3 regions of the Arthrobacter sp. JSM 101049 genome follow, and region 2 is predicted to be linked to each of the others. Evidence: riboswitches for the same ligand, from Rfam matches in the RefSeq annotation. Region 2 holds a riboswitch; each other region holds the start of a gene.

Region 1 (9,279 bases), on a different contig from region 2:
GCCCTGCGCGAGCACCAGGCAGCCCACGACCGCCTCGCCGCTGCGGCAGCCGCCGCCGGCGATCTTCCCGGCGACGGGGGTTCCAACGACGCCACGGCCCGTCGCGTCCCGCCGGGGCTGCTGCGCCCCATGGTCCTGCTGCTGGCCGTCACCCTCGCGGGCGGCGCGCTGATCACCTTCGCCCCGCAGTTCAGCTCCATCCCCGCGGCGACCTCCGGCGGCCTGGTGCTGCTCACGGCCACCGCCGCCCTGGGCCGCTGGCGCATCGGGGCCCTGGCCGACCGCTTCGGCACCCACCGGTTCCTCTGGCCGCTGGTCCTGCTCACGGTCATCGGGCTGGCCCTGGCCGCGGCGGCCATCCGCGACCCCGCAGCCACCCGGGTGCTGCCGTTCCTGGCCGCGATGGCGCTGGTCGGCATCGCCTACGGCGGCCTGCAGAACCTCACCCTGCTGTTGTCCCTCTCCGCCGTGCGACGCCGCGAATACGGAACGGCCAGCGCCGTGTGGAACATCGGGTTCGATGCCGGCACGGGCCTCGGGTCGGTCCTGGTGGGCCTGCTCGCCGCCGGATTGTCCTTCCCGATCGCCCTGCTGGTCGCCGCCGGGCTCTCGCTGGCCACCTTGCCGTTGGCCCTGGGACGCGGGCCGGGTCGGCGCCGGCCCTGAATCCCGGACGGCTGCCAGACGGCACTGGATGGGGCATCCGGGCCCGTCACTCCTTATGCTGTGCTCATGGGAACGACCGAAGATGCCGTCGACGGCGCACGCGAGGCAGCACATAGCCACTGGTTCGAACGCCTCGCCCGGCTGGGCTACGTCGCCAACGGCGTCCTGCACCTGACGTTGGGGCTGCTGGCGGTGAACGTGGCCCGGGCCACCGGCGCCGAAGCCGAGCAATCGGGCGCCATCGCGACGCTGGCCAAACAGCCCGGTGGTGTCGTCCTGATCTGGATCTGCACCCTGGGTGCCCTGCTGTTGGGCGTGTGGTGCGTGGCGCAGGCCATCTTCCCCGGCGGTGATGGGAACCGCTACCGGATCAAGCAGGCGGGCATCGCCGTCGTCTTCTTTGCCGTGGCAACCACCTTCGGCCGCCACGCCCTGGGCGGCGGGAAGGATTCGTCCCGGCAAAGCAGCTCGGCCTCGGGCGTGCTGATGTCCTCACCCATCGGCAGCGTTGCCCTGGTGGTCGCCGGCCTGGTGGTCATCGGCGTGGGCGGCTACTTCGTCTACCGCGGCTTCTCCCGCAGCTTCCAGAAGATCCTGCGCCCGCAGGAGAACCCGGCCATGCGCCGGATCGTGAACGTCTTCGGCACGGTCGGGTACACCGCCAAGGGCCTGGTCCTGGTTGCCGTGGGCCTGTTGTTCATCGTCGCGACGTTCCAACACGACCCGCAGGATGCCACCGGGCTCGACGGAGCCCTGAAGTCGATCCGCGACCAGCCCTTCGGCCCGCCCGCCCTGTTCGTCGTGGCGGTGGGGCTGATGGCCTACGGCGTCTTCCTGTTCCTGCGCTCGCGCTACGACCAGATGGAATAGGCCGGGCCTACTCGAAGAGGATGTTCCGGCGTTCGATCGCCGGGCAGGCATCCATCACCACATCGAGCCCGGCCGCCTTGGCGCGGACCGCGGCGTCCTCGTCGATGACGCCGACCTGGAGCCAGACGGCCTTCGCACCGATCTCGATGGCCTGGTCCACGATCGCACCGACCTTGGTGGAGTTCACGAAGCAGTCCACCACGTCGATGGTCCCGGGGATCTGGTCCAGCCGCGTGTAGCCGCGTTCGCCGTGCACGGTGTCGCCCTTGAGCGACACCGGGACGATGTCCATGCCGAGCTCGTCGCGGACGATGCGTGCGACCCCGACTGCTGCACGCATCGGGTTGTTGGACAGCCCGACGATCGCCCAGCGGGCGGGGGTGGTGAGCAGGCGCCGGATGGTGTCGGGGTCGTTGATATGGTGCGGGTTCAGCTGGGGCCCGTCGGTTCCCGCGCCACCGAGGACGGGTTCACGCAGCACGGGCTCGGAGAGCACGGGGTCCCCGACGTTCAGGACCGGTTCGGTGGTGCCCGTTGCCGGGTCCCCGGTGCGCAACTGGGGGTCGGTGGTGCCCAGCGGCGGCCCCTCGACCTCCGGGACGACCGGTTCGGGGATCTCCCCGGGTCGGGCGGTTTCACCGAAGAGGCCGGCAGGCACACCGCCGTCCGCGACGCCGGGCGCCTCCTCCGGTGCGGCGGGGATCTCGACGTCGGAGATATCCGGTTCGGGGATGTCGACGTCCGGGATCTCCGCGTCGGGGACACCGGCCAGGTCCGCCTCGGACGGTTCGTGCTGGGCCGCTGGTTCCGTCATGGCCCCCACGATACAAGCCGAGGCCGGACAGGTCAGCCCGGCGGGTCATTCCGCGCCGACCGGCACCCCCCTCGTGACCGAAGCCGAGTGCTGCCGGAAGGCCCCACGGTAGGAGGCCGCTGGGTGGCTGTCCTCGAGCGTCGCGGAGCGGCCGAAGACCTTCTCCCGCAGCGTGCCGGGAGCATATTCGGTTTGCGCGAGCCCGCGGCTCCGCAGTTCGGGCAGCACGCCGGCGATGAAGTCGGTGTAGGAGCCGGGGAGGACCTGGTTGATGATGTTCACGCCGTTGATCCCCGCGTCCTGCCAGCGTTCAAGCTCGTCGGCGATCTGCTCAGGGGTGCCGGAGATCTGCTGGGCCTTGGCCCGGTAGCGGGCCAGGTCCCCGATGGTCGGCTTGCCGCCGGGCACGGAGGCGATGGCGGCCTCGAGGACACCACGTGCCCCTTCGGTCTCGACGTCGCCGAGCGGGGTGTCGTGGTCCAGTCCGCCGAAATCGACACCGATGCCGCCACCGATATGGGCGATGATTGCCTCAAGGTCCAGATACTCGTCGAATTCGGCCTCCTTGCGCCGCGCCTCCTCCTCGGTGCTGCCGACGACGAAGGAGAGCCCGGCGAAGATCTTCACGTCGCCCGGAGTGCGGCCGGCCCGCGCCTCGAGGTCGCGGATGGCCGCGGCCTGCTGGCGCACGTAGTCGGTGTGCGGGGCGAAAAGGAACGTCGCCTCGGCATGGGCCGCGGCGAAGGCCTTGCCGCGTGGGGAGCTGCCGGCCTGGAACAGGAACGGCGTGCGCTGTGGGCTCGGGGAGCTCAGGTGCGGGCCCTCGATGGAGTAGCGCGTCCCCTCGTGGTGGATCTTGTTGATCAATGCGGGGTCGGCGAAACGCCCGGTGGCCTTGTCGGCGAGCAGGGCGCCGTCCTCCCAGGAGCCCTCCCAGAGCTTGTAGACGGCGGAAACGTATTCGTCGGCCCAGTCGTAGCGGTCCTCGTGGGCGGCCAGGCCCTTGGCGCCGAAGTTCCGGTGGGCGTTCTCCAGCACGCTGGTCACGATGTTCCAGGCGACGCGGCCGCCGGAGAGGTGGTCCAGGGTGGAGAACTGGCGGGCCATCTGGAACGGCTCGGACTGCAGGACGGAGCTGGTCAGCGCCAGCCCGATCTGCGACGTCGTTGCGGCCAGGGCGGAGGCCAGCACGAGGGGGTCGTTGGAGGGGATCTGCAGGCCCTTGTCCACCAGCGAGGCCCAGCCCCCCTCGTGGTTGCCGTACAGGCCCACGACGTCGGCGAAGAACATCGCGTCGAACTTGGCATCCTCGAGCTGGCGGGCCAGGTCGACCCACAGCTGCAGTTCGTTGAAGCGGTGCTGCTGGGCCTCGGGGTGGCGCCACTGCCCGCCGAGGATGTGGCTGGGGGTGTTCATCAGGAAGGCGCTCAGCAGCAGGCGGGGGCGTTCGGTGGTGCTCATGCGGGTGCGTCCCCCTTCGGGGTGGTCGTGGTGGCCTCGCCGATGCTGTTCAGCCCGGTGGGGATGGTCCCGTTGATGTGGAAGTCGCCGACGGCGCGGGCCTTGAAGACCGCGGGGTTGTGGGTGGCGACGGTGCGGGCGTTGCGCCAGTGCCGGTCCAGGGACTTGCCGCGGCTGGTGGCGGAGGCGCCGGTGACGTCGAAGAGGGCGGTGGTGGCCTCGAGGACGAGCGGCGGGATGGCCACGTGGGCCTTCTCCACGCCGAGTTCGGCGCGGAGGAATGCGGCCTCGGTGTCGAGCCCCAGGGCGGGGTCGACGGCGGCATCCAGGTCGCGGGCCGCGGCGGCGACGATGGCCTCGGCAGCGTAGACGCGGGCGGCCAGGCTGCCGACGTGTTCCTGGATCTGGGCGTCGTCGCGGAACAGCCCGCCGGAACCGGTGTTGAAGGTGCGGGTGCGGGCGGCGACCAGCGCGGAGGCGTCGCGCAGGGCGGCCCGGCCGATGCCCGCCAGCACGGCGAGCAGGACGAGCTGGAAGAACGCGGGTTCCAGCGTGCTGCTGACCTTGCGGTGGATGATGTTGGCCTCCTCCACGGCGACGTTCTCGAAGAGGGCGGTCCCGGTACCGGTCAGCGGTTGGCCGAACCCGTCCCAGTCGTCATGGATGACCACGCCCTCCCCGTCGCGGGGCACGACGGCGTACTGGCGGCCCTCGACGCCGTCGGTGCTGGCCATGACGACGATCCAGTCGGCAAAGATGCTGCCGGTGGTGTAGTACTTGGCCCCGTTGAGCCGCCATCCGCCGTCGTGCTTCGAAAGCCGCGTCGCGGTGGCGCCCAGGGCGTTGCCACCGCGTTCGGTGGCCGCGTTGCCGAAGATCTCCCCGGCGAGCACGCGGGGGAACCACGTGTCGCGGAAGGGGCGCGGTTGCAGGGCGATGGTCTCCACGAAGGCGAAATGCGAGCGCAACAGGTGCGAGACGTTGGAGTCGGCCTCGGCCAGTTCGATGAGGAGGCGGAAGAGGTGCTCGTGGGAGACCGGTTCGCCGCCGTACTCCGCGGGGACCCGCAGCGTGGTGAAGCCGGCATCCTTCAGCCAGCCGATCTGCTCGAACGGCAGGATGTGGTCCTGTTCTCGGGCGACGGTACCGGCGGCGATCCTGTCGAAGACGGATCGGAAGCGCGCGGCCAGGGCCGCGTAGCGGGCCTCGGACCCGTCCGGGGCGGATGCCCGGAGTGCGTCGGGGGTTTCGTGCGTGGTGGTCTCGCTCATGAAATGTCCTAGCTGACGGGGGCGGGCTCGGGCTGGGAGGAGGCATCGGCGTCGTGCCGTGCATCCAGATCCCGGGCCCCGGTTTCGGGGGAAAGCAGGGTGGTGACCAGGGTGATGGCCCCGACGCCGACGAAGTAGACGACGACCCAGAACGGGCTGCCGCCGCCGACGGCAAGCAGCGCGGTGGCGATCAGCGGTGCCAGGCCCCCACCGAGGACTGAACCGATCTGGTAGCCCAGCGAGACGCCGCTGAAGCGCACCCGGGTGTCGAAGAGCTCGGAGAAGAACGCCGCCTGGGGGCCGTACATGGCGTCGTGCCCGATATTCATGCCCAGCACGACGGTGAGCACGATGAGCACGACGCTGCCGGTGTCCAGCAGCGGGAAGGCCACCAGGGCCACCAGAATGCTGAAGATCCCGCCGAAGAGATAGGTGCGGCGGCGCCCGATCCGGTCCGAGACCCAGCCCCAGAACGGCACGGAGACCAGTCCGAGCGCGGAGGCGATGAGGATGGCCTGCAGTCCGGTCTCGCGGCTGGTCCCGCCCTGGGCGAGGTAGGTGAGGATGAAGACGGTGTAGACGTAGTAGAACGCGTTCTGGGCCAGGCGCAGTCCGGTGGTCAGGGCGACCTGGCGGGGGTGGGTGCGCAGGGATTCGAGCACGGGACGGGCGGCGACCTGTTTGACCCGGACGACCTGCTTGAAGGACTCGCTGTCCTCGATCTTCAGGCGCACGATGAGCCCGACGGCGACGAGCAGGATGCTGGCCAGGAACGGGATCCGCCAGCCCCAGGCGAGGTAGGCGTCGTCGGGCATGGACGATTCGAGGGCCAGCAGGACGCCGGTGGCCAGGAGCATTCCGGCGCTCGGGCCGATCTGGGTGGCGCTGCTGGTCAGGCCGCGCTTTCCGGGGGCGGCGTGTTCGACGGTCATCAGGGCGGCGCCGGCCCATTCGGCCCCGTAGCCGACGCCCTGCAGGACGCGCAGGGCCAGCAGCAGGGCGGGGGCGATCCAGCCGGCGGTGTCGTGGGTGGGCAGCAGGCCGATGGCCGTGGTGGCGAGGCCGGTGAGCAGCAGGGAGACCACCAGGACGGTCTTGCGGCCGATCCGGTCGCCGTAGTGCCCGCCGAGGATCCCGCCGATGGGGCGGGCGATGAACCCGACGGCGTAGGTGGCGAAGGCGGCCATGGTGCCGACCAGCGGGTCGGCGGGGGCGAAGAACAGCGGCCCGAAGACGGTGGCCGCGGCCAGGCCGTAGAGCACGAAGTCGTAGCCCTCGATGGTGGTGCCGATCAGGCTGGCGACGGCGACGCGGGACCTCATCCGCGGTGCCCGTGGCGCCGTCGTGGTGGTCGGGGTGTTCAAGTCTGGTCCTCCTCGGGGTACGGGGAAGAGCCCACCACCGGCCCGGCCGCGCGCAGGTGGGCGGCCGGGACAGGGGGAAGCCTCTCCATCGGTCCTGGCAGGAGCACCTGCCCCGCGGGGTGGTTGCTGCGGCGTCAACGAGCCAGGTCTCTCGGCCGCTCTGGATGGTGGTGGGAGGGCCTGGCGGCCGTCCCGGTCGAGCGGTGGTGCCTTCCCGGGTGCGGGAAGGCGGTGGTTGGTGCTGGTGGCGGTGCCTAGCTGGTGGCCAGGTCCGCGGTCGCCAGCTTGTAGTTGGCGGCGCGATGGGTCTCCTTGACCCGGTCGCCGGCGCCGAAGAGCTTCTGGCGCAGGGTCCCGGGGGTGTATTCGGTCGGGTAGGCGCCCAGGGCCTGCAGTTCGGGGACGACGTATTCCACGACGTCCTCGAAGGTGCCCGGGGTGATGGCGTAGGCGAGGTTGAAACCGTCGACGTCGGTGTCCTCGACCCACTCGACGAGCTTGGCCGCGACCTCCGCGCCGCTGCCCACGGTCACCGGGCCGAAGCCGCCGACGCCGATCCACTCGGCGAGCTGCCGGATGGTCCAGGGCTTGCCGTCGTCGCCGGAGGCCTTCTTGAACGTCTCGACCGATGACTGGATCGCGTTGGACTGCACGTCTTCGCCGATCACGTCGTCGAGGTCGTACTGCGACATGTCGATGCCGGTCCAGCCGGAGAGCAGCGCCAGGGCCCCATCCAGGTCGGTGTAGGAGGCGTAGTCCTCGTACTTGGCCTGGGCCTCCTCGGTGGTGGCCCCGGTGATGATGGTCTGCATGGTGTAGATCCTGACGTCATAGCGGTCGCGTCCGGCGGCCTCGACATTGTCGCGGATCTTGCGCACGGTCTCGGCGAGGATCTCCTTCGTGGGGCTGTTCACGAACACGGATTCGGCGTTCTCCCCGGCGAACTTCAGGCCGCGCTTGGAGGCACCGGCCTGGTAGATGACCGGGGTGCGCTGGATCGAGGGTTCGGTGACGGCGATGCCCGGGACCTTGAAGTACTTGCCCTCGTGGCCGATCTCGTGGACCTTGGCCGGATCGGTGTAGACGCCGGATGCGCGGTCGCGGAGCACCGCGTCGTCCTCCCAGGAGCCCTCGAGCAGCTTGTAGACGACCTCGAGGTACTCGTCGGCGTGGTTGTAGCGCTCGTCGTGCTCGAGCTGGTCTTCCTGGCCCATGTTCCGTGCGGCCGAGGGCAGGTAGCCGGTGACGACGTTCCAGCCGATGCGGCCGTTGGTCAGGTGGTCCAGGGTGGCCAGGCGGCGGGCGAACGGGTACGGGTGCTCGTAGGCGGTGCCGGCGGTGACGCCGAAGCCGAGGTTCTCGGTAACCGAGGCCATCGCCGAGACCAGCAGGAACGGGTCGTTGACCGGGACCTGGGCGCCGGCGGAGAGCGGCACGGAGTTGGTGGACCCGTAGACGTCGTAGGTGCCCAGCACGTCGGCGATGAACAGGCCGTCGAACAGGCCCCTCTCGAGCGTCTTGGCCAGGTCGGTCCAGTAGCCGAGCTGCTTGTAGCGCCAGGCCTGGTCCTGCGGGTGGCGCCACAGGCCGGGCGACTGGTGGACGACGCAGTTCATGTCGAACGCGTTGAGGCGGACGTGGCGGCGTGCCGGTGTGGTGCTCATTGTTCTCCTTTGGGGGTCTTGAGGTCGCCGACGGCGCTGAGCTTGCGCGGCACCGTGGCATTGACCTCGTAGTCTCCGACGATGCGGGACTTGTACATGGCGGGGTTGTGCGTGGCCACGGTGCGCGCATTGCGCCAGTGGCGGTCGAGGTTGCAGCGGGTGGAGGTCGAGGAGGCGCCGAGCCCGTCGAAGAGCTGGGTGGCGGCCTGGAGCACCAGGGGCTGGACGGCGGCCTGGGCGCGGTTGGCCGCCAGCTCGCAGACCGCGTACTGCTCGGCGTTGCTCAGGCCGGGCTGGCCGATGGCGGCCTCGAGCTCGGCGGTGGCGGCCAGGACGATGGCGTCCACGGCGAAGGTGGCCGCGGAGATCTCGCCGATCACCTGCAGCACCTGCGGTTCACGCCGGGACGGCTGCCCGGTGCCGGTGCTGAACGTCCGGGTGCGCGCCTGCGTCTGGAGGCGGGCATCGGCCAGCACGGCGCGGGCGATCCCGGCCTGGACCGCCAGCAGGACCAGTTGGAAGATGGCCGATTCCGGGTGGACGTCCAGGACCGCGGGGTCCAGCAGCGTGTCGACCGGGACGTGGGTGAAACGGGTGGATCCGGTGCCCGTGAGCTGCTGGCCGAACCCGTCCCAGTCGTCGTAGATCTGCACTCCCGAATGCCGGGTGGAGACCACGGCGACGTGGCGGCCGGGAACCTGCGGGGCGACGGCGGTGACGGCGACCCAGTCGGCGAAGATGGTCCCGGTGCAGTAGTACTTCTCCCCCGAGAGCAGCCACCCGGTCCCCGTGGGCTCGACGGCGGTGTTCAGCTTCCCCAGGTCGTTGCCGGCGCGTTCGGTGTAGGCATTGCCGACGATCTGGCCGGCCACGAAACGGGCAAACCAGCGGGCCTTGACCGCTTCGTCCTCGAGCAGCAGCACCGATTCGACGAAGCCGATGTGCGAGCGCAGCAGCTGGGCGATCTGCGAATCGGCCTCCGCCAGCTCGATCAGCAGCCGGAAGGAGTCCACCAGCGATGCGCCGAATCCCCCGGCTTCGCGGGGCACGCGCAGGGCCCCGAAGCGGACCTGGTTGAGCCAGCCGACCTGCTCGATCGGCAGGATCCGGTCCGCGTCCCGTTCCGCCGCGCCCTCGGCAATGCGGGCGAACACGGGGCGGAAGATCCC
Region 2 (9,279 bases):
CCCGGTGGTGGCGATGACGATCGCCCCGACGATCACCGCAACCGAGCCGAGCGCGTCGTTGACGACCTCGAGGAACGCGGCGCGCATGTTCAGGTTGGCTCCGCGGCCCGAGCTGAGCACCGCGATGGCGACGACGTTGCCCAGCAGGCCGATGATGCCGAAGACCAGCAGGCCGGTGGCGGCCACCTCCGGCGGGGCGAAGAGGCGGCGGACGCCGTCGATCATCGCGTAGAGCCCGACGGCGAGCAGCAGGGTGGATTGGGCGGTCGCCGAGAGGACCTCGGCACGGCGGAATCCCCAGGTGCGCCGGTCCGTGGCGGGCCGGCCCATGAGGGTGGCCGCCGTCAGGGCCATGAGCAGCCCGGCTGCGTCGGTGAGCATGTGGGCGGCGTCGACCAGCAGGGCCAGGCTGCCGGTGATGACGGCGCCGACGACCTCGGCGATGAGGATCGCCGCGGTGATCGCGAAGGCGATGGCCAGCCGGGGCCGGTGGGCGAGCGCCCCGCCACTGTGGTCGTGGGAGTGTCCGTGGCTCATGACGTTCCCACCGAGTTGCCGTGGGATTCGTGCCAGTGGTGGGCGCCGAGGGCGACCTCGCGGCCGGTGGACGCGAGCAGGGATTCGGCGGCGACCAGGATCGCCTCCAGACCGTCGACCTCGGCCAGCGAGAACATGCTGGCCCTCCCCACGGGACGGGAGACGACGAGCCCGCAGTCGCGCAGGCAGGACAGGTGGGCGCTGACGGTGCTCTGGGCCAGCCCCAGGTGGTCGGTCAGCTCCCTGACCTTGTGCTCGCCCGAACGCAGGTGGCGCAGGATGAGCAGACGCGTCGGATCGGCCAGTCCGTGGAACAGCGCGGCGGCAGGGCCGAGGAGCGCCGCCTCGGGTTCGGTGACCTTCGCTATCATCGTCATATGCCGATCATAGTCGCGACCCGGCGTCCCGGCCAGCCCCTGCGACCCCACCGACGCCGGCCCTTTTGCAGGCTGCGGCACCGTGGTAGGCAGGGTGCATGACGACCAATGCCTCGAAGACCCTGAAGTTCGCGAACCTGGGCACCGTGGCGGCGACGCTGCTCAGCGGCTGCAACACCGATTCCGCCGACGACGGAAGCGGCAACGGCCCCAGCGATGCCGCCTCCTCCGCCAGTGCCAGCCCCGGGGGCCAGGGCCCGGCCTACACGGCCATTTCCACCGTGGAGCAGGAGGGCGGCCAGGTGGTGGGCATCGACCGCGTCGATGAGGGGGAAGAGGGCTACCACGTCGAGGTCCTCGACGGGGACATGATCTACGAGGTGGACGTCGATACGACGGGCAAGAATCCGCAGCCACGGACGAAGACGGACTTCGAGGCCCCCGACCTCAAGCGCATCCAACAGGTCACCGTCCCGCTGGCCGACGCCTTGAAGACCGCGCAGGAGGCGGTCCCCCACAAGAATGTCGACGAGGCCACGCTCGAGGGCGAAGGCGACATGGTGACATGGGAGATCGAGTTGGATGTCGACCACGGCCAGGGCGGATCCGACGTCCAGGTCGACGCCCGCAGCGGCGAGGTCGTGAAATAACGCCGCGGCCGCGGACCCGCCCCCTCCGGGAGCAGGACCAGACTCGCTGTCCATGACATCCCCCGAACCGGACGCGTCACCGGCGTTGCGCATCCCCGCGAACGGCCGGCTCGACCCGCAGCTGGCTTTGTCCATCCTGGCCGCCCATGCGATTCCCGACGTCGACGAACGGGTGGGCGCCGAGCACCGCCGGCCGATCCTGGTCGCCGGGCGGCCTCGGGTGCTCGGCCTGCGCTTCACCGAGGAGGCGGTCCTCGTCCGCCCGGTAGCCGGGCCGCTGGCGCCCCGGGACGAGGCCGACGTGGTGGCACTGATCCGGCGGTGGTTCGACCTCGACCTGGACCTGGGCCCGGTGAACGCCCTGCTGGCGGAGGATCCGCTGCTGGCGCCGCTGGTGGCCCGGCGCCCCGCGCTGCGGCGGGTTGGCTACCCCGATGCTTTCGAAGCGGCGGCGACGACAGTACTTGGCCAGCAGGTGTCGGTGGCGGCCATGCGCACCTTCGCCGGACGGCTGGTCGCCCGGTGGGGCGGTCCTGCGGTGAACGGGTTGCGCCCCTTCCCCCGGCCCGCGGCCATCGCCGGGGTCCCGGAGGACGAGCTGCAGGCGGCCATTGGCCTCACGGGCGCGCGGACGCGGACCCTGCGGGCCGTCGCCGCGGCCTTCGACAACGCACCGGGCGCAGACGGGGATGGCGGGATTCCCGCCGGCGGGGATACCGCGGCAGACGCCGGACCTGCCGGCACGGTACCGCTCACGCGCGCGGAACTGCTGGCCCTGCCTGGCATCGGGCCCTGGAGTGCGGACTACCTGGAGGTGCGGGCCCGGTTGGACCCCGATGCGTTCGCGCCCGGGGACCTGGTGCTGCGCCGTGCCCTCGGCCGGATCGGCGCCCGGGAGGCCGAGGCCCGCGCCGAGGCGTGGCGCCCCTACCGGGCGCACGCACTGTTCCACCTGTGGACCGCGGAAGCCTACGACAGGTAGGACCGCCGTCGTGCCCGGCCAGTGGCCTCGGCCAGCGGGCTCCGGTCAGCGGGCCCCGGTCAGCGGGTGCCGGTGGACACCGTGGGTTCCTCCGGGAAGATCTGCCCGATCGGTTCGCGCTTCTCGGCCTGGAACGTCTCCTCGGCCCGGCCGAACGCCCAGTAGGCGGAGAGCGAGAGCGCCTTGCGGTCCACGCCCTTCTCGTCAGCCAGGTACCGGCGCAGCGCCTTGACCATCTCGCGCTCCCCGTGGGCGAAGACCTGCACGTCGCCGTCGTGCCATGGCCCGGCCATCACGGCGGCGGCGAGCTTGGTGCTCTCCGGGGTGAAGGGGCCGCCGCGGTGCAGCCAGTGCACGTTCATGCCCTTGGGGGCCTTGAACTTGATCTCGTCCTTCTCCTCGGCGACCTCGACGTAGACCTCCCCGACAGCGGAGCGGTCCATCGCCTCCAGCGCCGCGGCAATGGCCGGCAGCGCGGATTCGTCCCCGGCGAGCAGGTGCCAGCCGGCGTCTTTCGACGGGCGGTACATCCCCCCGGGGCCGGAGAAGCAGACCAGGTCCCCGGGCTTGGCGTGGTTCGCCCACGGCCCGGCGATGCCATCCTCGCCGTGCACGACGAAGTCGATCTGCAGGGTCTGGTTCGCCTCGTTGACGCTGCGCACGGTGTAGGTCCGGCGCACTGGCATGCGCTCGGGCGGCAGCACGCTGCGCAGCTCGTCCAGGTCGTAGGGCGGGGTCAGGCCCAGGGCCGGGTCGGCGAAGAGCAGCTTGACGTACTTGTCGGTGGCATCCTTGTTCCGGAAGGCGGCGAAACCCTCGCCGCCCAGGGTCAGGCGGACCATGTGCTTGCCGATCTTGCGCCGGGACACCACCTCCAGCACCACCAGCGGTCGGGGCGGCCGGGCAGCTGCGGGGACGGTCATTCGCGGATCACTCCTTCGGGCGCCGGGCACAGCCCGGCTACAGTCTTTCCCCCAGCCAATCCCACGCGGACGGCCAACGCAAACCGGCTTCGCCGAGGGCGAAGAGATGACCCGTGCCCGTCATCGGCTAGGCTGGGTCCAGCTTCACGAGCTGCGGCCACGCACGGGCTCCGACCCGGCCGCACACCAACCCCATGCATCACGGGTGGTTCGGATGACGAAGCGGCCCGGCGCGCACGTGCCGGGCAAGAGCACCCGAAAGGCATCCCATGGGCCCCCTCCCCTCCACCGGCATCGATTCCGCCTGCCGTTCCGGCGCCCCCGGCCATGCCCCTCCGGCCGGGGCCGGCGCGCACCTGCTCGCCGATGCGGCCGGATGGGTCCCGGTGACGGTGTTCGTCGACCCGCCGGCCCAGGCGCTGGTGCTGGCCTGCCCGTCCGGGGCCCGCTGGATCGGCTACCACCATGCGGTCGCCGGGCTCTGCGCGCGTCTGGGCTGCGTCCTGCCCGGCGCCCTGTCCTCCGCGCCGCCCCGCACGGCACAGCACGACGGCGGCACCCCGGTGCCGCTGCTGGCCTCGGCCCCGTGCCACTGGCATCCGGGCTCCCGCGTCCTGGGCCTGCCGGCCGACCCGCGCGTGAGCGCCGGGAGGGCCTACGTGGAACTGCCCGCCGCGCCGCTGGATCCGTGCCCGCTGGAACACGACCGGGCCCTGGCGGCCGCGTTCGCCGCGGTTACCGGAACACCGGTTCGCCGATGAACTCCTCGAGCTTGGCGCGTTCGGCCGGCGGGAAGCGCAGCAGCCGCTGGTCCCCCACGGAGAAGAACGCCAGCGTCGTGGCGGCGCGCACGCGCAGGCCCCCGTCGACGGGGTCGTGGAATTCGTAGCAGACGTCGACGCTGGCGGCCTTGACGTTGGCCAGCCAGAGGTCCACCTCGGCGGGGACGTTGCGGTAGTCCAGCGGGGCGACGTAGCGCACCCGGTGCTCGACGACGAGGACCTGCGTGTTCTCCGGCACCGCGGAAAAGAGGTCCACCATCGGCTCGTTGCCGGGCTTGCCCGTCCCCCCGGGGACGCCGAAGCCGGCGATGCGCGCTTCCTCCATCATGCGCACCAGGTTCACGTTGTTGATGTGCCCGTAGGCGTCCATGTCTCCCCAGCGCATCGGGACCTGCACGCGCAGGCTGCGTCCGCTCATGGTGTCCCCGCCTCGAGCTCGTTGCGCGGCTGGCCCTCGGGCCATTGCTGCCGGGTGCGCCGGCGTTCCTGGTGGTCGACGTGCTGGTCCTCGTCGGAGACGATGCCCAGGCGCTGCAGTTCGGAGAGGATGAGCGCCCCGTCGGGCGCGTAGATCCATTCCACCCCGGGGGTGGAGTTCACGGTGCGCTGCGACCGTCCACCGGCCAGGACCGCCTCGGAGGGGGTCAGCTGCCGGATGACGATCGCCCTGACGTTCTGCGGGTACCGCTGGGCGAAGCCGGCGTAGATCTCCGGGTCGTGCTGGCCGTCATCGCCCACCAGCAGCCACTTGACCCGCGGGAACTCGGCGGCCAGCCGGCGCAGCTGGTCGACCTTGTGCTGGGCTCCGGAGCGGAACCAGCGCCCGGAGGAGGCGCCGGTCTCGATGGGGCCCCAGTCGGTGAGCAGCAGCGGGCCCTCCGGGTAGAGGTTGCGGGCCAGGAAGCGGCTCAGCGTCGGGGCCACGTTCCAGGCCCCGGTGGAGAGGTAGAGCACCGGGGCCCACGGGCGGCCGCGCAGCACGCGCTCCATCATCACCGCCATGCCGGGGGTGGCCACGCGAGCGTGCTCGTCGAGGACGAAGGAGTTCCAGGCCGCCAGCAGGGGCCGCGGCAGCGCGGTGACCACCACGGTGTCGTCCACGTCGGAGATCAACCCGAATTCGCTGGACGAGTCCACCACGAACACCCGGGCGGTGACCTCCGCGGAGTTCTCGGTGGAGAGGGTGACGGTGTGCCAGCCCGGACCCAGCGGCGTCTCGATCCGGGCGTCCAGGACGCCGCCGCGGTCGGCACGCACCACGTGCTCCCGGCCGGCGACGGTGACGGTGACCTCGGCGAAGGCGATGGGCGGGGAGATGAAGTTCCGCCAGCCGCGCACGCTGTCGGCGACCACCTTCGAGCGCGGGACGCCGTGGCGGAAGGTCCGCGGCGGGGCGACGACGATCCGCGCCAGGACCCGGACCCAGCCCTGGGCCTCCGGCCCGGAGAGCCCATACCCGCGGAACGGCAGCACCGTGGGCACCATGCCGCGGCCGCGGCCGTTCGCTTCGCGGAAGGCATGCCAGGCGTCCTCGAGCCGGACCCCCAGGTGCTGCCGCAACGTTGATGGTTCGCGAGATGACATGCCGCCAGTCTTTCACGGCCCGCCAACGGGCCGCGACCGGCCACCCCTAGACGTTCTCTACAACTCGTAGAATACTTGGGCCATGATGTATGACCACGCAGACAACGAACCGGTCCTGGTCCTCGACGAGGACCAATGCTGGACCCTGTTGGGACGAAGCCGGCATGGCCGGATCGCCACCGCCTTCGACGGCCAGCCGGAGATCACCCCGGTCAACCACGGCATCGCCTCCGGCAGGATCTACCTGCGCACCGCCCCCGGCAACAAGCTGGCCGCCCTGACGGTGAACCCGTCGGTGGCCTTCGAGTCGGATGGCATCCTCAGCGACGAGGCCTGGTCCGTCGTCGTGCAGGGAACGGCGCGCGTGCTGGAGACGGAGGCGGAGATCGAGGCAGCCCGGGCCTCCGGCGTCGACCCCTGGGTGCAGACGCTCAAGGACGCCTGGGTGGAGATCACCCCGGCCTCGGTCTCCGGGCGTCACTTCGCCCTGGGTCGGCAGCCGGAGCAGCTCGACGAGCACTGACCGCCGCTAGGCTGGCAGGGTGGATACCGCGCAGAACACAGCAGAAAACACCCCAGGGGACGCCGCAGAACACGCCGTCCAGCTCGCCGAAGACCTCCGGGCGATCGCCGAGGAGGCCGCGCTCGGCGTCGGGCCGATGCTCCGCGAGGCCTTCCGCGCCGGTGCCGAGGCCACGGAGAAGGCCAACGCGCACGACCTGGTCACCGCCTTCGACCGGGCCAGCGAGTCGGCCATCGCCGCCCACCTGTTCGCGGCCTGCCCGGACAGCAGGATCCTCGGCGAGGAGGGCGGCCACCAGGGCTCCGGGCGCATCGAGTGGATCGTGGACCCCATCGACGGGACCAGCAACTTCGCCCACGGCGTCGCCTTCTTCTGCGTCTCCATCGCCGCCGCGATCGACGGCGAGTTGCTCGCCGGCGTCGTCTACGATCCGATGGCCGGGCTGCTGTTCTCCGCCAACGCCGAGGGCGCCTGGCTCAACGGCGAGCCGCTGCGCCCCCGCGCCCAGCCGGAGGAGCGACGCGCCAGCCTGATGACCGACTACCCCTCGGCCGAGGCCATCGAGGTGGACGGCCCGGCCGCGGTCGAGGCCTTTGGCATCCTCGTCACCCGCTACGCCACCGTCCGGCGCACCGTCAGCGGCGCGCTGGCCCTCGCTCATGTGGCCGCCGGCTGGACGGATGTCACGTTCGGCTTCGACACCAACTCCTGGGACGTCGCCGCCGGGGCCCTGCTGGTGCGCCGGTCCGGCGGCACCTACCGGCCTTACCGGTACGACGACGAGGCACGGCCGGCGCACGAGGCGCCCGTCTACATCGCGGTCGGCCCCGGCGGCAGCGCCGGGACCGTCACCGGCATCGTCGAGGAGCGGCTCGCGGCCCGGAGGTCCACCGGCCACCGCAAGTAGGGGCCGGCTACTTCCCGATGCCCGCGGCCACCGGGCAGCTGACCTGGGCTGCGGAACCGGACGAGGTGTTGGTCACGACCACGGAGCCGTCAGCACCGGTGACCGTGCAAGTCAGCGATCCGGTGTTGCCCTTGGCGTTGGTGGCCCCGACCATGCCAAACAACCTGCTGGCTTCCACGTCCTTGGTGAACTTTCCGCCGGTGACGTCCTGGACCTTCATGTCGTCGATGCTGTCGGTGAGGTAGTTGACGGTGAAGTCGCCCTCGCCGGTCACCTCGTAGGTGTAGCTCGCGGTCTCCTCCGCGGTGTCCTGCAGCGCGCCGGCCACGGCGATGGCGACGAAGACGTAGACCACGCAGACCACCAGCGCCACGGCCCCGGTGATGACGCCGGTGAGGGCGAAGCCCTTGCGCGGCAGCTTCTTCACCAGCGCGATGATCCCCAGCACCAGGGCGATGGGACCCAGGATGAAGGAGATGAACCCGACGACGGGGATGAACGAGAGCACGACGGCGATGATGCCCACGATCATCGAGGCCTTGGTCATGCCGCTGGCCACCGGAGGCTGCTGGTTCCAGCCCGGCTGCCCGGGATAGGGGTAGCCCGGCTGTCCTGCCGGCGGCACGGGACCACCCTGTGCGGGCTGGCCGTTGTAGGGGGTGTTCGGGTACTGGTCGCTCATGGGTCCCTCGGGATCGGTGCGGTGAGTGGGGTCGGGCCCGCGGCGGGCGGGGCCGGATCCAGTCTATCCATCGGTGTGGGCGGGGTTTGCCCATGGACCTTCCCCGCCCCCGGGCGTACATTCAAGGCATGGGTACTGCAATGAAACAACGAGGTGTCGCCCACGCCCACCACCATCACCAGGGCGTGGAGTACATCGTCGCGGGCATCGGCATCATGCTGCTGTTCGGGGCGTTCGCCGTCCTGCAATCGATCCTCTCCGGCCAGCCGTTCAACCCCCTGTACATCGGGGTCTTCTTCGGACTGGTCGGGGTAGCGATGGGCACGACCTACTGGGCGCGGCACTGACGCCGCCACCCTCCCGGCCCGGCCGCCACCCGGCGACCGGCCCCTATCCCCCTGTGGCCCGGCCGGCTGCCCGCCCGGCCGCCCGGCCGCTGAACAGGCAGCCGCCCAGGAACGTTCCCTCCAGCGCCCGGTAGCCATGGACCCCTCCGCCGCCGAACCCGGCGGCTTCCCCCGCGGCGAACAGCCCCGGCACCACGGCACCCCCGGGAGCCAGGACGCGCGAGTCGAGGTCGGTTTCCAGCCCGCCGAGCGATTTGCGCGTGAGCACGTGCAGCCGCACGGCGACCAGCGGGCCGGCTTGCGGGTCGGTGAGACGGTGCGGGGCCACCGTGCGGATGAGCTTGTCGCCCAGGTAGCTGCGCGCCGATTGGATGGCCATCTGCTGCGGGTCCTTGCTGAACCCGTTGGCCGCCTCGGCATCGCGTGCGGCGACCTCGCGTTCCACCGCCGCCACCTCGAGCAGGTCCGAACCCTCCAGCCGGTTCATCTGCTCCACCAACCCGGCGACCGTATCGGCCTGCACGAAGTCCTCGCCGCGGTCCAGGAACGCCTGGACCGGGCCCGGCACCGTAGTCACGGCCCGGCGCAGCACGGCACGCAGGTCCTTGCCGGTCAGGTCGGGGTTCTGCTCGGAGCCGGAGAGCGCGAACTCCTTGCCGATGATGCGCCGGTTGAGGATGAACCACGAGTGGTCGTGTCCGGTGCCGCGCAGGTGCTCCAGCGTGCCCAGCGTGTCGAAACCCGGCCACAGCGGCGCCGGCAGGCGCCGGCCAAGCGCATCGAGCCAGAGGGAGCTGGGTCCGGGCAGGATCCGGATCCCGTGGTCCTGCCATACGGGACCGTGGTTGATGATGCCCTCGGTGTAGTGCCACATCCGGTCGCCGTTGACCAGATGCCCACCGGCGGCCGCGCCGATGTCCAGCCCGCGCCCGTCCACGTGGGCCGGCACCCCGGCGACCATCCGGTCCGGCGGCGTCCCCAGCCG
Region 3 (9,279 bases), on a different contig from region 2:
TGCGGCGCGGGGACATTGATGCGGTGCTCACCGCCGGCTGGACCGGTGCCGCGTTCCACGACGATCCCGCCGCGGGAGTCGCCGCCTATTGGACCCGGCTGGAGGATGCCGGGATCCCGGTCTACGCGATCCGCGATACCCCCCGGCCGGGCAGGGACCAGCGAGCCCGCGACTGCGTGGCAGCCCACCCGCGGCAGCTGGACCGGTGCGGACAGGACCGCGCGAAGGCCTTCGAGGAGGATGCCTGGATCGCCGATGGGCAGCGGCTGGAGCCGCGGGTGGGCCTGCTCGACTTCAGCGACCGGTTCTGCACCGCCGATTTCTGTCCCGCGGTGGTGGGAAACGTGCTGGTCTACCGGGATGCGCACCACATCTCCGACACCTACATCTCTACCCTCGTCCCCGTCTTCGAACGCCGCTTGGCCGACGTGCTGCATGCGGACGGGTTCGATGACAAGGCGGGGGTGTAGCGGGGAGGCCCGTCGAGCTCCCGTCCGTCATCCACAGGGCGGTCCGCGCCCTGCCGGCCGCGGCGGCCACCGGTTAGGGTGGGGGAACCGGCATCGGGTAGGATGGCTCAGGCTGTTTGTGTCGTTTCTGATCCCTGAAACGGCCGCGGCCAACGCACAGAACCTCCTGTTACGGAAAGACCGTGACCGTTTAGCCCAAAGGAGGTGGGTTCACATGCGTGCATACGAACTGATGGTACTGATCGACCCCGAGGTCGACGAGCGTACCGTGGAACCGACTCTTGGCAAGTTCCTCGATGTCGTCCGCAACGATGGTGGCACCGTCGACAATGTTGATATCTGGGGCCGCCGCCGGCTGGCCTACGAGATCAAGAAGAAGGCAGAAGCCATCTACGCGGTGGTCACCTTCACCGCTACCCCGGCTACTTCCGCCGAGCTTGACCGCCAGCTCTCGCTCAACGAGACGATCCTGCGCACCAAGATCACCCGTCCGGAAGACCAGAAGGTCGCGGCAGAGTAATTCTGCCTGGACTATTCGTAGAAACCGACTCTAGGAGGCACCATGGCAGGCGAAACCGTCATCACGGTCATCGGAAATCTCACCGCTGATCCGGAACTGCGTTTCACCCCGTCGGGCTCGGCGGTGGCCAACTTCACCATCGCCTCGACCCCTCGGACCTTCGACCGCCAGACCAATGAGTGGAAGGACGGCGAAACGCTGTTCCTGCGCGCATCGGTGTGGCGTGAAGCTGCCGAAAATGTTGCCGAGACGCTGACCAAGGGCATGCGAGTCGTCGCCCAGGGCCGGCTGAAGTCGCGTTCCTTCGAAACCAAGGAAGGCGAAAAGCGCACCGTCATGGAGCTTGAGGTCGACGAGATCGGCCCCTCGCTGCGTTACGCCTCCGCCAAGGTCACCCGCACCCAGCGCAACAACGCAGGTGGCGGCGGCTTCGGTGGCGGCAATGCCGGAGGCAACTTCGGCGGCGGAAACCAGGGCGGCGGTGGATTCGGCGGGGGCAACTCCGGCGGAAACAACGGCGGCTGGAATGCGCCGGCGGACGATCCGTGGTCCTCTTCTTCCTCCTCCACCGGCGGGGGATGGGGCAACACCGGCGGATCCGACGAACCGCCTTTCTAAAGCACCACCATTTATTCACCATCCCGCAGAAGAATTCTGCGGGCTCCACTAGATAAAGGAGCTCCACGATGGCTAAGGCTGAACTCCGTAAGCCCAAACCAAAGTCCAACCCCTTGAAGGCCGCTGACATCACCGTCATCGACTACAAGGACGTCGCATTGCTGCGCAAGTTCATCTCCGACCGCGGGAAGATCCGTGCCCGTCGCGTGACCGGCGTCTCCGTCCAGGAGCAGCGCAAGATCGCCCAGGCCATCAAGAACGCGCGCGAAGTTGCCCTGCTGCCTTACTCCGGCGCTGGCCGCGGCTAAGGAAGGGATAACACCATGGCAAAGCTCATTCTGACCCACGAAGTAACCGGTCTCGGTACCGCTGGCGACGTCATCGAGGTGAAGGACGGTTACGCCCGTAACTACCTCCTGCCGCGCGGCTTCGCCCTGACCTGGACCAAGGGTGGCGAGAAGCAGGTCGAGTCGATCAAGGCTGCCCGCACCGCCCGCGCCGTTGCATCCCTCGAGGACGCACAGGCACTGGCCGCTTCCCTGTCCTCCCAGCCGGTCAAGATCACGGTCAAGGCCGGACAGGGCGGACGCCTCTTCGGCACCGTCAAGACCGACGACATCGCCAAGGCAGTCGAGGCCGCCGGCCTCGGTTCGATCGACAAGCGCACGGTGGAAATCCCCGAGCACATCAAGTCGACCGGCAACTACCAGGCCACGGTGCGTCTGCACGAGGACGTCTCCGCAACTGTCGACCTGCAGGTCGTCGCCGCGAAGAAGTAGCCGCCACGGAACGGTGGGCGACCACCGGCCGTGCACCAGAGGGGCCACGCGCTACGGCGCGGGGCCCCTCTGCTCGTGCGGCGTGCGACACCTTGCGAAATATTGCGTGGGCCTTTGACGGGCAGCTCCGGCCCCGCTTAGCGTAGCTAGTGAATCAAGAGCGTCAACATCCAAGCCCTGGCTCGTTGGCCGGCAACCCTCTCACGGTAGTGGGGTGCTCCAGGTGATGATTCGGCCGCCCGGATCCCCCGGACGGCAAGTACCGCACAACCATCGCGGCCGCGGCCCGGTGATGTGCCCTACGCCGGAGGTAGCACAGATGACACTGTCCACCGATCTCGAACCTGCAGCACTTCGCCAGGCCTTCGCACAGCACCCCTCGGGGATCGCCGCGCTGTGCACCATCATCGACGGGGAACCCCAGGGCATCGTCGCCTCCTCGTTCACCGTCGGGGTCTCCATGGACCCGCCGCTGGTGATGTTTGCCGTGCAGAACACCTCGCGCACCTGGCCGGTCGTCCGGCAGGCCGGCCGGATCGGCGTCTCGGTCCTGGGCGAGGGGCACGATGGCGTCTGCCGGCAGATCGCCTCGAAGTCCGGGGACCGCTTCGCGGGGCTGCGGTTGGACTCCACTGATGACGGTGCCCTGTTCCTGCACGAGGCCGCGCTGTGGCTCGACTGCAGCGTCGAACAGGAGATCCCGGCCGGGGACCACCAGGTCGTCTTGCTGCGGGTCCACGCCCACGCCACCCACGAGGGGGTCCACGCACCTCTGGTCTTCCATGGCTCGGCCTTCCGGACGCTGAAGTCCGAGGCCTTCGTCTAGGCCCGGTGCCCGGTCACCTGCCGCGCAGCGAATCCACGTACCGCTTGGCCTCGAGCAGGCCGATGCCCGTATCGTGCCGGATCTTCCTGACGGCGGCCACGGGATGTCCGTCGCGGACGAGCTGCAGCACCTTCTCGTAGTCGGGGTTGGACATCGCCCCCGGGCCCGGGGTGGCTCCGGGATGCCCGGTCGACGAGCTCTGGCCGGTGCGTCCGGGGGACCGCCTGGCCGCCTGCGCGGCCCGGGCGGTCGTTGCGGCCCTGAGCTTTTCGGCCTTCTGGGCATCGAGTTGCTGCTGGCGCGCCGCGGCGTCGTTGAGCCGGGCAATGTACTGCTCCGCCTCGCTCGCCCGCGCCGGTCGGGTCGTGAAGACCCAGGACAGGGCACCGAAGACGACGAGCAGGACCACGGCCGTGATGACGATGACGAGGATGACCTCGCCATTGACCTGGAACATGTCTCCTCCTGGGATCTCGGCCCGCCGTCGTGGTGCCGGGTCTCACCCCATCATGCCACCGGGCGGCAGGTGCCGGGGAGGACGGTTCACTGCCGGATGGACCCCGAGACCATGTAGCGGTACCCCCGGTCCATGAGCTCGCGCAGGACCGGCAGGTCGACGTCTCCGAGCTTGTTGACGTACAAGCAGGACGAGCCGACCTTGTGCTTGCCGAGCCGGGCCAGCAGTTCCGCGGAACCGGGATCCGCGGTGAGCCCGTAGAGCGACAGGGAGGCCTTGCGGGGGGAGAACCCGATGGCAGCGGCTTCTCCTTCATGCCCGCTGGCGTAGCCGTAGCGATAGGAACCGTAGCCGACAATCGTGGGCCCCCACATCACCGGAGGCTGGCCGGCGGCCTCCTGCATCATCTCCAGGAGCACGAGCCCGTCGGCCGGCCGGACGGGGTGGTCGAGGGCCTCGATGAACGCACGGGGATCCACGGCGGTCGGCAGGGTTTTCGGCGGTGGCATGGCGAAAGTATCGCAGGGGCCCCACGGGCCGGCAAGACGACGACTGGTCCCGGCGGGAAGCTGCCGGTGTCAATGCCGCGCGAAGGCGGCGGCGTGTCTGTGGACAAGATGTCCCCAGCTGTGGATAAACGTAGTGGACACATCCCCCTGCCGGAGCGCAACCTGCAAGTAGGGGGTGAATGTTGCGGGAAAAAGTTTTTCCACCCAATGTTATCCACATGGATAACGCCTAGTCAGACCGACTATTTGTTGTTCTTCCCGATGTAATCCACAGCCCTGTCCCCAGTCTGTGCACACAACACGCCGCGCAACCCACAGGTTGTCCACACGGCCTGTGGATAAGTCTCTTTGGTTCTGTCGTCGTTGGGCATAAGGTGACAGGGTCCCCGGGTCCATTCGGGCCACAACACCCGCTCGGCGACCACCCCTCCACCACCGTGCCGGTGGGCCGACATCACTGGGATACTGGAGGGACGCGGCGGTGCCCGCACCACCTGCACCGCGCCGAAAGGGAAGGAACCGGACGTGACGCTCACGCACACCGAATCAGGCTCGTCGAATTCATCGGACATGGGGCGCACGCCCCCCCAGGACCTGGTCGCGGAGCAGAGCGTTCTCGGGGGCATGATGCTCTCCAAGGATGCGATCGCCGATTGCGTGGAGGTCCTGCGCGGTGTCGACTTCTACCGCCCCGCCCACGAGTCCATCTTCGAGGCCGTCATCGACCTCTACGGTCGCGGCGAGCCCGCCGACGCGGTGACCGTCTCGGACCTGTTGACCAAGCGCGGGGAGATCTCCCGGGTGGGCGGCCCGGCCTACCTGCACACGTTGATCCAGTCGGTTCCCACTGCGGCCAACGCCGGCTTCTACGCCGAGATCGTCCGTGAACGCGCCGTCCTGCGGCGCCTGGTGGAGGCCGGCACCAAGATCGTGCAGATGGGCTACAGCCAGGACGGCGAAGTTGACGCGATCGTCAACGACGCCCAGGCCCAGATCTACGCCGTCGCGGAGCGCCGCTCCGCGGAGGACTACGTCCCCCTGCGCGACATCATCGAGGGCACCGTCGACGAGATCGAGTCGGCCGGCCAGCGCGGAGAGGGCATGATCGGGGTCCCCACCGGGCTGTACGAGCTCGACGAGCTCACCCAGGGCCTGCATGGCGGCCAGATGATCGTCGTCGCCGCGCGTCCTGCGGTCGGCAAGTCGGTCTTCTCCCTGGACATCGCCCGCTCCGCGGCGATCAAGAACAACATGACCACCGTGGTCTTCTCCCTGGAAATGGGCCGCAACGAGATCGCGATGCGCCTGCTCTCCGCCGAAGCCAGCATCGGCCTGCAGGACCTGCGCAAGGGCACCATCAAGGACGAGCAGTGGGGCAAGATCGCCACCACCATGGGGCGGCTGAACGAGGCTCCGCTGTTCATCGACGATTCGCCCAACATGTCGCTGATGGAAATCCGCGCGAAGTGCCGTCGGCTGAAGCAGCGCCACGACCTCAAGCTCGTGGTGCTGGACTACCTGCAGCTGATGAGTTCGGGCAAGCGCGTGGAATCACGCCAGCAGGAGGTCTCGGAGTTCTCCCGTGCCCTGAAGCTGCTGGCCAAGGAGCTCGATGTCCCCGTCGTCGCCCTGTCCCAGCTGAACCGTGGCTCGGAGCAGCGGACGGACAAGAAGCCGATGGTCTCGGACCTGCGTGAATCCGGTTCCATCGAGCAGGACGCCGACCTGGTCATCCTGCTGCACCGCGAGGACATCTACGACAAGGAATCGGCGCGGGCCGGCGAAGCGGACATCATCGTGGCCAAGAACCGCAACGGCCCCACCAAGACGATCGTCGTGGCCTTCCAGGGGCACTACCAGCGCTTCAACAACATGGCCACCGAAGGCGGCGGCGGGTTCTGACCCGGGCCGTCCGGCGGCCGGTCCCGTCACCGATCGGGCGGGGCGGTGGCTGCCTGTGCCTCGTGCACCGTGACGGCATGGGGATGGCGCCATTGCACCGCGGCGCGGGTTCCGCGGGCCGGCCCGTTGGAGTCTCAGCTGCGGGGCCGCATGCGGGCATTCGGCAGGGCCGGCGCGGGCAATGCGTCCGGCTCGCCGGGCGGGAACGGCCCGAAGTGCGGGACGTGGCGTCCCGGGGGCTGAACCCGCGTGGCGGCGGCCAGGGGATCGCTGCCGACCGGCGCCCCGATCTCCTCCTGCCAGGCCCTGCGGTACTCGACGATCTCCTCGTGCGAGCGTCCCACGAAGTTCCACCACATGACGATCTGCTCGCCCAGCGGCTCCCCGCCGATTAACAGCAGGCGGGCCCCGCCGTCGTGCCCCTCGAGGGTGATCCGGCCGGAATCGGGGGCCAGGTACGCGAGGTGGTCGACCGGGACGTCCTCGCCGTCCAGTCGCAGGGCGCCGGAATCGAGCAGGACCCCGTGCTCGAATCCCGGGTCCAGTTCAAGGGCGAGGGATGCGCCGTCGTCGAGCAGGATCTCGGCCCCGAGCAACGGGCTGTGCGTGGCCACGGGTGAGGTGCTGCCCAGCAGCGAGCCGAGGAAGACGCGGGCGGTCCAGTCGTCGCCGCAGACGGGGTCGGGGCGATGGTGCTCGAAGCCGGGGGAGGTGCCTCGTGCGGCCTCGGGCAGGGCGACCCAGAGCTGGGCGCCATGCAGGATGGTGGTGTCGGGGGTGGAGAACTCGGAATGGCTGATGCCGCTGCCGGCGGTCATGAGGTTCAATTCGCCGGGCCGGACCACGGCGTGCGCCCCGGTGGAGTCCCGGTGCTCGATCTCGCCGGTGAACAACCAGCTGACGGTCTGCAGCCCGGTGTGCGGGTGGCGGGGCACGTTCATGCCCGCCTGGCCGGTGAGGTCCTGGGGGCCGTAGTGGTCCAGGAAGCACCAGGCGCCGATGAGGCTGCGCCGACGCTGGGGAAGGGTCCGGCGGACGTTCATCGCCCGCGGGCCGCCGAGGGGGACGTCCCGGGGAACCAGCAGCTCACGCGGTGCCGGCCCGTCGGCCCCGGGCTGCTCGCCGTCGCACACCACTTCGGCGGGATCGGTCTCGAGGTTGCTCATGGGGACAGCCTAGGCCGTTGCCGCCCGGCCGTCAGCGGCCCCCGGGCGCATCCACCGGACAGCGGCCGCCACCATGAGGTACACGGCGATCGCCCAGGCCGGAACAGCGACCCACACGACCGCCTCCCCGATGGCCGCGACCTCCGGCATGCCCTGGACCCGGCCGAACACCATGGAGGAGGTGGCCAGCATGCCCAACGGGAAGACGATGGACCACAGTGCCGTCTCGTACCGCAGGTGGTAATGGTGGACGACGTGGCGCCAGATGCCGAAGACGACGAGCAGCGGCACCCACCACAGGCCGGTGGACCAGAGGACGAAGCTGGCCCCGGAGACGAAGCCGCGCATCCCGGCGATGGCCGGGAACGTGTCCGGCAGCCTCAGCAGGTTGCTGCCGGCCAGCACGGAGATGGCGGTGGCGCCCATGAAGATCCAGTAGGTGGGGCTCAGGCCTTCCGGCCGGTTGGGGTGGGTGATCAGGCGCAGGGTCACCATGGTGCCGATGAGCAGGTACAGCACCACCCCGATGCCCCAGAGGGCCGCGCCGGCGACGGCGAATCCGCCGCTGTCGTGCACCCTGGCGGCCGAGGATGCGGCCGTGGACATGGACTGGGTCGCCACGACCCAGAGGAACCAGCTGCCGTTCGCGTCGTCGAGCACCGGGCGGCTGTGCTCCCGCAGCAGGAGCACGGCCGGGATGAGGTACGTCAGTGCCAGCCAGGCCAGCAGCGCGACGCAGGCCAGCGCCAGGCCCGCAGCCGGTCGGCCGGTCATGTCGAAATGGAGCCCGACGACGTTCAGGCCGGCCACGAAGGTGAAGTTGCCGAAGTTCTTGACCGGCGACAGGGCATCGGCGGTGAATTCCCGGCGGAAGGCGACCGCCCGCCAGACGGTGGCCGCGAGCAGGATGACCAGGGCCGCCGCCGCGATCCAGAACAGGACCTCGGAGGGCACGGGGCGTCCGGATTGGCGCAACGCCGCCGAGACGATCCCGGTGGCCATCACGAAGGCAAAGCACGACGGCGGCAGCCCCGCCACGGCGGTGCGGAACCTGCCGCCGGTTCCCAGCGATGCCGTGCCGGACATGCCGGAACTATGCGAGGGTGGGGGCGAGGCGGGCATGGACGCGGCTCCTTCGGGTCGCTGCTACGTCAATCCAGCTTATCCCCGTCCCGCCCGCCTCAGCCCCCGGCGACGGATTGGATGATCATGACCGTCGACCCGTCCGGCACCACGGTGTCCAACCCGGCGGCCGAGCGGATGTCCTCGCCGTCGACATAGACGTTGACATAGCGGCGCACCGCGCCGGTCTCGTCGCGGATGCGCCGCGCAAAGCGGGGGTGCCCCTCGGCGGCCCGGTCCAGGAAGACCGCCATGGAGGCGCCGCCGTCGTAGTCGATCAGCGCACGACGGCGGTCCCCCCAGACCGGGGCCAGGGTCCCGGGGACCTCGAGGACGGCGCTGGCCATGGTGCTCAACCCACGGACGCTGCGCGGACACTGAGGACGTCGGGCAGCCGGTCGGCCACCTGGAGGAAGGTTGCGCCCTCGTCATTGCTGGCATACACTTCGCCGCCGCGGGTGCCGAAGTACAGCCCCGCGGTGTCCTCGGGGGCGGGGAGGTCGATGTCCGCAGCGTCGCGGAGGACGACGTTGAACTCGTTTTCCGGCAGGCCGGTGTGCTGCTCGGTCCAGGTCGCGCCGGCGTCGGTGGTGCGGTACAGGCTGAGCCGGCCATCGAGCGGGATGCGCTGGGAGTCTGCCTGGAGCGGGAGGGTCCAGGCGGTGTCCGCCATGCGCGGGTGCGCGAGGAACGTGAACCCGAAGTCCGCGGGCAGGCCGCCGCCGATGTCGACCCAGCGGTCCCCGCCGTCGTCGCTCCGGTAGACGCCCCCGTGGTTTTGCGCGTACAGCCGCTCGGGATTGCCCGCGTCCGCGGTGATGCGGTGGACACATTGGCCAAACTCCGGCTCCTCGCCCGGCAGGAAGCCTGCCGAGATGCCGCGGTTGGTGGCCTCCCACGTCGTGCCGCC

Evidence for each region. A riboswitch is a leader RNA that binds a small molecule or an ion and turns the genes downstream of it on or off. The one in region 2 is predicted to bind S-adenosylmethionine.
Region 1: it holds a riboswitch for S-adenosylmethionine, as region 2 does, so the genes downstream of both, AB8M85_RS11570 (MFS transporter) here and AB8M85_RS08755 (hypothetical protein) in region 2, are expected to answer to the same signal.
Region 3: it holds a riboswitch for S-adenosylmethionine, as region 2 does, so the genes downstream of both, AB8M85_RS14510 (flavin reductase family protein) here and AB8M85_RS08755 (hypothetical protein) in region 2, are expected to answer to the same signal.

Annotation. Positions count from the first base shown of each region.
Region 1 covers NZ_JBGFFC010000003.1:450,467-459,745, forward strand. Annotated here, with positions in the region: gene AB8M85_RS11545 (MFS transporter) at 1-666, shown strand, start outside; gene AB8M85_RS11550 (DUF1206 domain-containing protein) at 733-1,536, shown strand; gene AB8M85_RS11555 (CoA-binding protein) at 1,544-1,969, opposite strand; gene AB8M85_RS11560 (NtaA/DmoA family FMN-dependent monooxygenase) at 2,396-3,811, opposite strand; gene AB8M85_RS11565 (acyl-CoA dehydrogenase family protein) at 3,808-5,082, opposite strand; gene AB8M85_RS11570 (MFS transporter) at 5,091-6,446, opposite strand; SAM riboswitch class I at 6,529-6,617, opposite strand; gene AB8M85_RS11575 (LLM class flavin-dependent oxidoreductase) at 6,701-8,110, opposite strand; gene AB8M85_RS11580 (acyl-CoA dehydrogenase family protein) at 8,107-9,279, opposite strand, start outside.
Region 2 covers NZ_JBGFFC010000002.1:753,412-762,690, forward strand. Annotated here, with positions in the region: gene AB8M85_RS08730 (cation diffusion facilitator family transporter) at 1-537, opposite strand, end outside; gene AB8M85_RS08735 (ArsR/SmtB family transcription factor) at 534-914, opposite strand; gene AB8M85_RS08740 (PepSY domain-containing protein) at 1,013-1,564, shown strand; gene AB8M85_RS08745 (DNA-3-methyladenine glycosylase) at 1,617-2,546, shown strand; gene AB8M85_RS08750 (siderophore-interacting protein) at 2,606-3,469, opposite strand; SAM riboswitch class IV at 3,612-3,727, shown strand; gene AB8M85_RS08755 (hypothetical protein) at 3,739-4,230, shown strand; gene AB8M85_RS08760 (acyl-CoA thioesterase) at 4,205-4,669, opposite strand; gene AB8M85_RS08765 (App1 family protein) at 4,666-5,835, opposite strand; gene AB8M85_RS08770 (pyridoxamine 5'-phosphate oxidase family protein) at 5,918-6,358, shown strand; gene AB8M85_RS08775 (inositol monophosphatase) at 6,378-7,265, shown strand; gene AB8M85_RS08780 (hypothetical protein) at 7,273-7,947, opposite strand; gene AB8M85_RS08785 (hypothetical protein) at 8,076-8,294, shown strand; gene AB8M85_RS08790 (FAD-binding dehydrogenase) at 8,338-9,279, opposite strand, start outside.
Region 3 covers NZ_JBGFFC010000006.1:1,046-10,324, reverse strand. Annotated here, with positions in the region: gene AB8M85_RS14535 (SGNH hydrolase domain-containing protein) at 1-470, shown strand, start outside; gene rpsF (30S ribosomal protein S6) at 685-990, shown strand; gene AB8M85_RS14525 (single-stranded DNA-binding protein) at 1,033-1,608, shown strand; gene rpsR (30S ribosomal protein S18) at 1,677-1,916, shown strand; gene rplI (50S ribosomal protein L9) at 1,932-2,387, shown strand; SAM riboswitch class IV at 2,540-2,655, shown strand; gene AB8M85_RS14510 (flavin reductase family protein) at 2,707-3,213, shown strand; gene AB8M85_RS14505 (hypothetical protein) at 3,227-3,670, opposite strand; gene AB8M85_RS14500 (DUF1801 domain-containing protein) at 3,757-4,179, opposite strand; gene dnaB (replicative DNA helicase) at 4,750-6,081, shown strand; gene AB8M85_RS14490 (pirin family protein) at 6,216-7,247, opposite strand; gene AB8M85_RS14485 (tellurite resistance/C4-dicarboxylate transporter family protein) at 7,257-8,333, opposite strand; gene AB8M85_RS14480 (MoaD/ThiS family protein) at 8,429-8,716, opposite strand; gene AB8M85_RS14475 (WD40/YVTN/BNR-like repeat-containing protein) at 8,722-9,279, opposite strand, start outside.